DNA from 2 places in the Enterobacter sp. Taxon_8 genome. Region 1 is predicted to be linked to the other one. Evidence: predicted binding sites of a transcription regulator. Region 1 holds the regulator's gene; the other holds the start of a gene.
What was found. Region 1 encodes PurR, which represses purine synthesis genes. Its sites were predicted from a motif close to CANGCAAACGTTTGCNTG; they were not measured.
Positions count from the first base shown of each region.

Region 2: purM (phosphoribosylformylglycinamidine cyclo-ligase) is a predicted target of PurR. The motif match lies at 3,503-3,520, and genes of this name have one in related genera.

Region 1 covers NZ_CM177989.1:2,605,268-2,611,105, forward strand. Annotated here, with positions in the region: gene sodB (superoxide dismutase [Fe]) at 1-400, shown strand, start outside; gene AC4IBF_RS12280 (MFS transporter) at 439-1,605, opposite strand; gene cydH (cytochrome bd-I oxidase subunit CydH) at 1,769-1,858, opposite strand; gene purR (HTH-type transcriptional repressor PurR) at 2,156-3,181, shown strand; gene punR (DNA-binding transcriptional activator PunR) at 3,199-4,110, opposite strand; gene punC (purine nucleoside transporter PunC) at 4,225-5,424, shown strand; gene cfa (cyclopropane fatty acyl phospholipid synthase) at 5,723-5,838, shown strand, end outside.
Region 2 covers NZ_CM177989.1:1,171,615-1,177,452, reverse strand. Annotated here, with positions in the region: gene uraA (uracil permease) at 1-943, opposite strand, end outside; gene upp (uracil phosphoribosyltransferase) at 1,030-1,656, opposite strand; gene AC4IBF_RS05600 (6-phospho-beta-glucosidase) at 1,884-3,314, opposite strand; gene purM (phosphoribosylformylglycinamidine cyclo-ligase) at 3,581-4,618, shown strand; gene purN (phosphoribosylglycinamide formyltransferase) at 4,615-5,256, shown strand; gene ppk1 (polyphosphate kinase 1) at 5,464-5,838, shown strand, end outside.

The sequences.
Region 1 (5,838 bases):
GGGTGGCGTATTCAACAACGCCGCTCAGGTGTGGAACCACACCTTCTACTGGCACTGCCTGGCGCCGAATGCCGGCGGTGAACCTGTCGGTGAACTGGCTACCGCTATCAACGCCGCATTTGGCAACTTCGCAGATTTCAAAGCGAAATTTACCGATGCAGCCATCAAGAACTTCGGTTCAGGCTGGACGTGGCTGGTTAAAGAGGCGGATGGCAAACTGGCTATCGTATCCACCTCTAACGCGGGCACCCCGCTGACCACCAGCGCGAAGCCGCTGATGACCGTGGACGTATGGGAACACGCTTACTACATCGATTACCGTAACGCGCGCCCGAACTACCTGGAACACTTCTGGGCACTGGTTAACTGGGACTTTGTGGCGAAGAACTTCGCCGCGTAAAAGACACGCAGAAGGGTTCGCCCTTCTGCGTTTTTGGTTTATTCCGCAGCGCAGGCTGCTTCTGGCTGTTTACGACCCGACATCATCACCAACAGCAGGCCGAGCGCGGCAATGATTGCCCCCATCACCGGCACAAAGCTGTATCCCAGACCACCTGAAATCACGGCCCCACCGGCCGCCGCACCGAGCGCATTGCCCAGGTTAAAGGCACCGATATTGACCGAGGATGAGAGGCCCGGCGCTTCATGCGCAACACGCATCACGCGCATCTGCAGCGGTGGCACCACGGCGAACGTTGCTGCACCCCAGACGACCATCGCCATCGCGGCGCCAAACTCGTTACGCGCCAGCCACGGAATGGCGATCATGATGACAATCAGCAGGGTTAAGAAGCCCTTCAGCGTCCCGCTCACGGAACGGTCGGCAAATTTCCCGCCGAGATAGTTGCCAATCGAGAAGCCCACGCCAATCAGCACCAGCATCGCGGTCACAAAGAGAGGCGTTGCGTGGGTGATATCGTGCAGTACCGGTGAAATATAGGTATAGAGGGTAAACATCGCCCCTGCCCCGAGAACGGTGGTAAGCAGCGCGGAAAGCACCTGCGGGCGCACCAGCACCGACAGCTCCTTACGCACTTCCGGACGTTCTCCGGCGCTGCCTTTCGGCAGGGAGAAGAACAATGCCACCATCGCGACCACGCCCAGCCCGGCCGTCGCCAGGAAAGACATACGCCAGCCGATCGCTTCTCCCAGCCAGGTTGCAGCAGGAACACCGCCGATGTTAGCGATGGTCAGCCCCATAAACATGGTGGCCACGGCGCTCGCCTGCTTATGTTTTGGCACCACGCTTGCCGCCACGACCGACCCCAGCCCAAAGAACGCGCCGTGGTTGAGGCTTGTCAGAATACGCGACAGCATCAGCGTGGTGTAGTCCGGCGAAATGGCCGAAAGCACGTTGCCGAGGGTGAAAATCGCCATCAGGAAAATCAGCGCATTGCGGCGCGCGCGATGAGAAAGGAGAAGCGTCATCAGCGGCGCCCCCACCATCACGCCGATAGCGTAGGCGCTGATCAACATGCCAGCCGCAGGGATCGAGACGTCCACGCCGCGGGCGATGACGGGCAGTAACCCCATCGGGGAGAATTCAGTGGTGCCAATCCCAAAAGCGCCAATCGCCAGGGCCAGCAGGGGAAAATTGATTTTCATGCGTAAACTCCGGATGCCGTGTCACGTGGTGACACAGAACAAAGAAGCGGAAAGCATGACATCAATCACAAAAAATGAGAAGTTAACAAAATGGCAAAAGATTTTTGCCAGAGAAGTAACAATCCGGGGAGTCGGGAGGGAGAAGGCTCTCCCTCCGCGTAAATCAGTGCAGCGCAGCCGTCAGACCGGCCACAACAATCAGAGCCAGCACAACAACGGTGGTGAACAGCGAAAACTTAAGATCGGAACTCATCAATTTTTCTCCTTTTAATCCCCACACGAAAAGTGAGCTTGCTCATTTTTGCACAGATTACGTCAAAAATCTTCCTGGATTTATACTGATAACCACTTTACCTCTTCCCCTTTTCATCAAGATAGGACAAAATTCCACGCTAAATTTATTAGCGTACCGGCCATTGACCCCCTCCTGACGTCCCGTGTCGTTTTCCCGGCGTGCCGCAATTCAAGATTGCGTGATAAGGGTGAGAGAAGGCAAACGTTTACCTTCAAGTTTTTCAGGAGCTTAGGATATGGTCTGGAGTGACATTTAATGGCAACAATTAAAGACGTAGCAAAACGCGCAAACGTTTCCACTACAACCGTATCACATGTAATTAACAAAACCCGCTTTGTGGCGGAAGAGACGCGCAACGCCGTCTGGGCAGCGATCAAGGAGCTGCATTATTCGCCAAGTGCGGTCGCGCGTAGCCTTAAGGTTAATCACACCAAGTCCATTGGATTGCTGGCGACCAGTAGTGAAGCGGCCTATTTTGCCGAGATCATTGAAGCGGTTGAAAAAAACTGCTTCCAGAAAGGCTATACCCTGATTCTGGGCAACGCGTGGAACAGCATTGAAAAACAGCGCGCCTACCTGTCGATGATGGCTCAGAAGCGCGTTGACGGCCTGCTGGTGATGTGTTCCGAGTACCCGGAATCCGTGCTGTCGATGCTCGAAGAGTATCGCCACATCCCCATGGTCGTTATGGACTGGGGCGAAGCGCGTGCAGATTTCACCGACTCCGTTATCGACAATGCCTTTGAAGGCGGTTATATGGCCGGCCGTTACCTGATCGAACGCGGTCACCGCGAGATTGGCGTGATCCCGGGTCCGCTGGAGCGCAACACCGGGGCGGGCCGTCTTGCCGGTTTTATGAAAGCGATGGAAGAAGCGCTGATCACCGTGCCGGAAAACTGGATCGTGCAGGGCGACTTTGAGCCGGAATCAGGCTACCGCGCAATGCAGCAGATCGTTTCCCAGCCGCACCGTCCGACCGCCGTTTTCTGCGGGGGTGACATCATGGCCATGGGCGCGCTCTGCGCCGCCGATGAACTGGGTCTGCGCGTACCGCAGGATATTTCCGTGATCGGGTATGACAACGTGCGTAACGCGCGCTTCTTCACCCCTGCGCTGACCACCATTCACCAGCCGAAAGATTCGCTGGGCGAAACGGCCTTCAATATGCTGCTCGACAGGATCGTCAACAAGCGCGAAGAGTCGCAGTCCATTGAAGTTCACCCGCGCCTGATTGAACGCCGTTCCGTTGCGGACGGTCCGTTCCGCGACTACCGTCGTTAATCCCTTTACGGGGCCAGCTACGCTGGCTCCCGTAACCATTCCCGGTTCAGCGTTTCGCTGTCCCCCAGATAATCCAGCAGCCAGGCCATGGCGGGCGAGACATCATTTTGTTGCCAGGTCAGGCAGCAGGCCGCGTCCGGGAACGGATTTTCCAGCGTCAGTTCAACCCATTCGCCGGTATTGATGCGCGGACGCGCAAAATGAACGGGCACCATCGCGACGCACAGTCCGGCACTGAGGCACGTCGCCGACGATTCCCAGTCCGGAGCCACCACCCGCCGCTGGTTGTCCAGAAGCCAGGTGATACGCTTGGGCAATGAACGGGACGTATCCTCCAGCACCAGCGAGGGCCAGTTGCGCAGCGTATCGTCGCTAAGCGGCCCGTCCATCGCTGCCAGAGGATGATCGCTGGCCACCACGCATTTCCAGCTCAGCATCCCCATGTCGCGAAAGGCGTAACGTCCCCCGACCGGGATCGCCTGCGTCGCGCCAATCGCCATCTCCGCCCTGCCGTCCGCCAGCGCATCCCACACCCCGTTGAACACCTCCTGCGAGACCCGCAGCTCAACGTCAGAGAAATGACGATAGAAATCGACAATCATCTGTCGGGTGCGTTCCGGCTTCACGATGTTATCCACCGCGATGGAAAGATGTCCCCGCCAGCCGTTGGCGATCTGCTGGCACTGTTCGCGGGTGATCTGCATTTTTTTGATAACAGAACGCCCTTCCTTCAAAAACCACGCCCCGGCGGGCGTCAATTCCACGTCACGATGCCGCCGCTCAAACAGCGGAACCGCCAGCCACTCCTCCAGTTGACGCACCGTGTAGCTGATGGCCGAAGGGACGCGGTGCAGCTCCTGCGCCGCACCGCTGAAGCTGCCGTTACGCGCGACAGCATCGACCACTTCAAGAGAATAATCTGACCACATTTTCTGCCTGCAAAAAATTTGAATGCACCCGCCAAATATTAGCGTTTCACAAGCGGCTTTGCACTCCCTACACTCAGCGCCAATGTATACCTGCCTCCTCAGGAGAATAAAATAATGCAACCCAGGAACGGTTTTTTAGTCTGGCTCGGCGGCTTAAGCGTGCTGGGCTTTTTGGCCACCGATATGTACCTGCCGGCTTTTGCCGCGATGCAGGAAGATTTGCAAACCCCCGCTGCCGCCATCAGTGCCAGCCTGAGTTTGTTCCTCGCCGGTTTTGCTTTTGCACAGCTGCTCTGGGGACCGCTCTCGGATCGCTTTGGTCGTAAACCGGTACTGCTGCTGGGTCTGGCCATTTTTGCGGTGGGGTGCCTGGGGATGTTATGGGTACGCGACGCCACCTGGCTGCTGGTGCTGCGCTTCGTTCAGGCCGTGGGCGTCTGTGCCGCGGCCGTGACCTGGCAGGCGCTGGTGACTGACTACTACCCGGCTAACCGCACAAACCGTATTTTCGCCACCATTATGCCGCTGGTGGGCCTCTCCCCTGCCCTGGCTCCGCTGCTGGGCAGCTGGATCCTCGCGCACTTTGACTGGCAGGCCATTTTTGCCACGCTGTTTGCCATCACGCTGGTGCTGATGCTGCCGGCGTTTGCCCTCAAGCCTGCGCATAAAAAAGAGGCGCATGCCGACGCGAAGCCGATTACCTTCACCTCACTGTTGAGCGCCAAAGCGTATCGCGGGAATGTCCTGATCTATGCCGCCTGCTCGGCAAGCTTCTTCGCATGGCTCACCGGCTCGCCGTTCATTCTGCACGATATGGGCTACAGCCCGGCAGCCATCGGCCTGAGCTATGTTCCGCAGACAATCGCGTTCCTTGTGGGCGGGTACGGCTGTCGCGCGGCGCTGCAAAAATGGGAAGGCCAGCAGATGCTGCCATGGCTGCTGGTGCTCTATGCGCTGAGCGTCATCGGGACCTGGGCCGTTGGCTTTATTCCGGGTGCCGGTCTGGCCGAAATTTTGATCCCGTTCTGCGTGATGGCCATTGCGAACGGGGCGATTTACCCTATCGTTGTGGCGCAGGCGCTGCGTCCATTCCCGCAGGCAACAGGCCGCGCCGCCGCGCTGCAGAACACCCTGCAGCTGGGTTTGTGCTTCCTGGCAAGCCTGGTGGTCTCGGCGCTGATTGCTACGCCGCTTTTGACCACCACCAGCGTGATGCTGTTCACCGTAGCGCTGGCGGTATTGGGCTATCGCATGCAGGCCTCCGCGCAGCGTGAGCAGGATAACGGTGCTCAGGTGGAAACCTCGCATGCCTGATTGCGCCAGAAATCATGTTATATTTCAGTGATTAGGTTGCTAACAATTTTCTATTGAATCACCAAATTTTGAAGCCTATACTAAATTTGGTTCGATTAAATACGATAAATATTAAGTGTTAACGGGAGCCGGAGTGCTCCCGTTTTACCATGGAAGGCATTTCGGCAAGGGTTATCTCCCTTCCTCTGTTCTACGTCGGATACTAGCCTCGCGGTATTTACCGTGAGATTTCTCACAAACCAAAAAAAGCGTCTACGCTGTTTGAAGGTTCTGATCACATCAGGGTGATGGAGAAGCTATGAGTTCATCGTGTATAGAAGAAGTCAGCGTTCCGGACGACAACTGGTCCCGGATCGTCAGTGAACTGTTAGGTCGAGCAGGCATCACTATCAACGGATCTTCGCCATCCGATCC
Region 2 (5,838 bases), 1.4 Mb from region 1:
GAATGGCGATGATCGCCGCGCCGCCGATAACCCAGGTACTGTAGACGCGGGTAATCGCCATCACGCCGATGTTCTCACCGTAGGTGGTGTTTGGCGTTGAGCCAAAGAAACCGGAGATAATGGTGGAGAAACCGTTCGCAAACATGGAACGGTGCAGACCCGGGTCACGGATCAAATCGCGCTTAACGATGTTCGCCGTCACCACCAGGTGGCCGACGTGCTCCGCAATCACCACCAGCGCCGCAGGCAGAATGGTGAAAATCGCAAACCATTCGAAGCGAGGGGTGTAGAAGGTTGGCAGCGCGAACCAGTGCGCCTCGGCAATCGGAGTGGTGTCCACCACGCCCATCGCGAAGGAGAGCGCGTAGCCCGCCAGCACGCCGATCAGGATCGGGATTATCGCCATAAAGCCGCGGAACAGGACGGAGCCAAACACCGTTACGCCCAGCGTAACCAGCGAGATGATAATGGTTTTGGAATCCGGTGACTGGCCGTCAGCAGGCAGCAGACCGGCCATATTCGCCGCCACACCCGCCAGTTCAAGACCGATGACCGCAACGATGGCGCCCATCGCCGCAGGCGGGAACATCACGTCCAGCCAGCCGGTACCGGCTTTCTTCACAATGAAGGACACCACGCAGAACAGGACGCCACACATGATAAAGCCGCCCAGCGCGACTTCATAACCCAGCGGCAGCAGCAGCAAAACCGGCGAGATAAACGCGAAGCTCGACCCGAGATACGCCGGGATTTTGCCTTTACAGAGAAAGAGGTACAACAACGTACCGATGCCGTTGAACAACAGCACGGTTGCCGGGTTAATGTGGAACAGGATTGGCACCAGCACGGTTGCGCCAAACATGGCGAACAGGTGCTGCAAACTAAGCGGGATAGTCTGTAAAAGCGGCGGTCTTTCACTCACCCCGATAGCACGGCGCGTCATAGTGTTTTCCTCTGAGTAGTATTGTTGTTGGTGTTTTATTCAAAAAAAAGCCGACTATCAAAGTCGGCTTATTTATCGTTATTCGATTATTTCGTACCAAAGATCTTATCGCCGGCATCGCCGAGCCCCGGAATGATGTATCCGTGCTCGTTCAGGCCCTGGTCGATAGAGGCGGTATACAGCTCAACGTCCGGGTGCGCTTTTTCCAGCGCCGCGATCCCTTCCGGAGCCGCAACCAGCACCAGCACCTTAATGCTGTTACAACCTGCATTTTTCAGCAGGTCGATGGTGGCGATCATCGAACCACCGGTCGCCAGCATCGGGTCAACCACCAGCGCCATACGCTCGTCGATGTTAGACACCAGCTTCTGGAAGTAAGGAACCGGCTCAAGGGTTTCTTCGTTACGGTAGATCCCGACCACGCTGATGCGCGCGCTTGGCACGTGCTCCAGCACGCCTTCCATCATGCCGAGACCGGCACGCAGGATTGGCACCACGGTAATTTTCTTACCTTTGATCTGCTCAACCTGCACCGGGCCGTTCCAGCCTTCGATGGTGACTTTTTCTGTTTCCAGATCGGAGGTCGCTTCGTATGTCAGCAGGCTGCCGACTTCAGATGCCAGTTCGCGAAAACGCTTCGTGCTGATGTCATGCTCACGCATCAGGCCCAACTTGTGTTTAACGAGTGGGTGTTTCACTTCCACAATCTTCATTCTCTTTCTCCTCTGAGGCGGCGTCCGCAAAAAAATCGCGGGATTATACCGCTTTTTTCGGATTAGGCCATACCCATCTTGCTTGACGTATATCAAGCAAAGTGATTTAGAGACAAAAAAAACCGGAGGCGAGACTCCGGCTTGGGTGCGGGTTCTGCCCGGTGACGCTGCGCTTACGCGGACCTACGTGTAGTGTAGGTCGGGTAAGCGTTAGCGCCACCCGGCAATTACAGGCTATCGCCGTTGCTCGCAATTACCTGCTTATACCAGTCGAACGATTTCTTCTTGCTGCGGTTCAGCGTGCCGTTGCCTTCATTGTCTTTGTCGACAAAGATAAAGCCGTAGCGTTTTTTCATTTCGCCCGTACCGGCAGAAACGAGGTCGATACAGCCCCACGGGGTATAGCCCATCAGATCCACGCCATCTTCCTCCACCGCTTTTTTCATCTCGCGGATGTGGGCGGACAGGTAGTCAATGCGGTACTGGTCGTTCACCGTGCCGTCGCTCTCCTGCACGTCGATCGCGCCAAAGCCGTTTTCAACGATAAACAGCGGCAGCTGATAGTGATCCCAGAACCAGTTTAGGGAGTAGCGCAGCCCCACCGGGTCAATCTGCCAGCCCCAGTCCGATTTCTGCACGTACGGGTTAGTGACCAGGCTCTTGCTCTCGTCGTAATCCAGCTGCGGGTTATCCGCCGTCGCCTTGGTGGCGAAGGACATATAGTAGCTGAAGCCGATGTAATCGACGCAGCCCTGCTTCAGCGCGGCTTTATCTTCTTCGGTAATATCCAGCGTGAAGCCGCGACGCGCAAAGTAGTTGAGCAGATGCTGCGGGTACCTGCCGCGCACGTGCACGTCGGTGAACCAGTAGCGGCGGTGCATGGCATTCATCGCCATCATCATATCGTCCGGCGCGCAGGTGAGCGGGTAGATAGGGCACATGGCAATCATGCAGCCAATCTGCAGCGACGGGTTAATCTCGCGCCCCGCCTTCACCGCCAGGGCGCTGGCCACCAGCTCATAGTGCGCCGCCTGGAACATCACCGGCTCACGGTCTTCACCCGGCGCGTACTTCAGCCCGGAGTTAGTGAACGGCGCAAAATCTTCGTGGAAGTTGGCCTGGTTGTTGATCTCGTTGAAGGTCATCCAGTACTTCACTTTATGCTGATAGCGCTGGAATACCACTTTTGCAAAACGAACGAAGAAGTCGATCAGCTTACGGTTGCGCCAGCCGCCGTATTCCGTGACCAGATGGAAAGGCATCTCGAAGTGAGAAAGGGTGATAACCGGTTCGATGCCGTACTTCAGGCATTCGTCGAACAGATCGTCATAGAATTTCAGGCCAGCCTCGTTAGGCTCAAGCTCGTCGCCTTTCGGGAAGATCCGCGTCCAGGCAATAGAGGTGCGGAAGCATTTGAACCCCATCTCGGCAAAGAGTCTGATGTCTTCTTTATAGCGGTGGTAGAAATCAATGGCTTCATGGTTAGGGTAATTTTTCCCCTCCAGCACGCCGTTGGTGATTTCACGCGGCACGCCGTGCGCCCCCGCGGTCATGACATCGGCAACGCTCACGCCCTTGCCGCCCTCTTTCCAGCCGCCTTCCAGCTGGTGCGCCGCAACGGCCCCGCCCCACAGAAAATCTGCTTTAAATCCTGACATTCGCTTTCCCTCATTCTGCGTTATTTTCTGCAAAAACAATTACAGAAACCGGTTTCAGTTCGATGATGTGCAAAGGGCATAGCTGTTGCAAGCAGTTCTCAGAAACCGGTTTCATTTTCGTGAACAGAGTCAAGTTTGGCTGCATTCATAAGGCACACAGAAAAAAAGATCCCCACGTCCAGAATAGGCTCGCAAACGTTTGCCTGGACTGTTAGAATTGCGCCGATTTTTCTTACTAGCTATGCAATCGCGTGGGGATTTAAGCCGTGACCAACAAAACTTCTCTCAGCTACAAAGATGCCGGTGTTGATATTGACGCAGGTAATGCGCTGGTTGACCGAATCAAAGGTGTGGTGAAAAAAACCCGCCGCCCGGAAGTGATGGGTGGTCTGGGTGGATTCGGCGCACTGTGCGCGCTGCCGCAAAAATATCGTGAACCTGTTCTGGTCTCGGGTACTGACGGTGTAGGCACCAAGCTGCGCCTGGCGATGGATTTAAAACGTCACGACACGATCGGTATCGATCTGGTCGCGATGTGCGTGAATGACCTGGTGGTACAGGGCGCAGAGCCGCTGTTCTTCCTCGATTATTACGCGACCGGCAAACTGGACGTAGATACCGCGGCAAGCGTGATTAACGGTATCGCCGAAGGCTGTCTGCAGTCTGGCTGCGCGCTGGTCGGTGGTGAAACCGCAGAAATGCCGGGCATGTATCACGGCGAAGATTATGACGTCGCGGGCTTCTGCGTCGGCGTAGTAGAAAAATCAGAAATTATCGACGGCAGCAAAGTGGCCGATGGCGATGTGCTGATCGCGCTGGCCTCCAGCGGCCCGCACTCTAACGGCTACTCCCTGGTGCGTAAAATCCTCGAAGTGAGCGGCTGTGACCCGCTGACGACCGAACTCGACGGTAAACCGCTGGCCGACCATCTGCTGGCGCCAACCCGTATCTACGTGAAGAACGTGCTCGAGCTTATCGAGAACGTCGACGTTCACGCCATTGCCCACCTGACCGGCGGCGGCTTCTGGGAAAATATTCCGCGCGTTCTGCCGGACAACACCCAGGCGGTGATCGACGAATCCTCATGGCAGTGGCCAGCCGTGTTTAACTGGCTGCAGACCGCGGGCAACGTGAGCTCTCACGAAATGTACCGCACCTTTAACTGCGGCGTGGGCATGGTTATCGCCCTGCCGGCAAGCGAAGCGGATAAAGCAGTGAAGCTGCTGACGGAGAAAGGTGAAAACGCGTGGAAAATCGGTACGATTAAAGCCTCCGATTCCGAACAGCGTGTGGTCATTGAATGAAAAACATCGTGGTGCTCATTTCCGGCAACGGAAGCAATTTGCAGGCCATCATAGACGCCTGCAAGCAGAAGAAAATCAACGGCACCATTCGGGCAGTATTCAGCAACAAGGCCGACGCGTTCGGCCTTGAGCGCGCGCGGGAAGCCAACATTCCCGCGCACGCGCTGGAAGCCAGCCAGTTCGCCGGACGTGAAGCCTTTGACCGCGAGCTGGTGCATGAGATTGATGCCTACGCGCCGGACGTAGTCGTGCTGGCGGGCTATATGCGCATTCTGAGCCCGGCTTTTGTAGAACACTTCGCCGGACGTCTGCTGAATATTCACCCTTCTCTTCTGCCGAAATATCCCGGCCTGCATACCCATCGTCAGGTTCTGGAAAATGGCGATGAGGAGCACGGCACCTCCGTGCATTTCGTTACCGACGAGCTGGACGGCGGTCCGGTTATCCTGCAGGCGAAAGTCCCGGTCTTTGACGGCGATAGCGAAGAAGACGTGACCGAACGCGTGCAGACCCAGGAACACGCCATTTACCCGCTGGTGGTAAGCTGGTTTGTCGACGGACGTCTCGAGATGCGCGACGGCGCTGCCTGGCTGGACGGCGTTAAGTTACCTCCGCAGGGCCATGCGGCGGAAGAGTAGTTTAATATGTCGGGTGGCGCTTCTGCGCTTACCCGACCTGCCTGATGCATTACCCGAATGTCCCCTCCCCAACCCTTTAAATTCCTCAACAAAAAAAATAACTGTCATACTTTTCTGGCACTGTTGGACATATCGTGGAAATGCTCGCCATAATAAGGACGAGACGGATTTACCACGTCCTGTGATTGAACTGGAGTGTGAGCTGTAATGGGTCAGGAAAAGTTATATATCGAGAAAGAGCTAAGCTGGTTAGCATTCAACGAACGTGTACTCCAGGAAGCGGCAGACAAAAGTAACCCGCTGATCGAGCGCATGCGTTTTTTGGGTATTTATTCGAACAACCTGGATGAGTTCTACAAAGTTCGCTTTGCCGAGCTGAAAAGACGCATCATCATCAGCGAAGAACAGGGCTTAAACTCGCACTCGCGGCATCTGCTGGGCAAAATCCAGTCCCGCGTGCTGAAAGCCGATCAGGAATTTGACGGCCTGTATAACGAACTGCTGCTGGAGATGGCGCGCAATCAAATCTTCCTGATTAACGAACGTCAGCTTTCCGTTAACCAACAAAACTGGCTGCGCCAC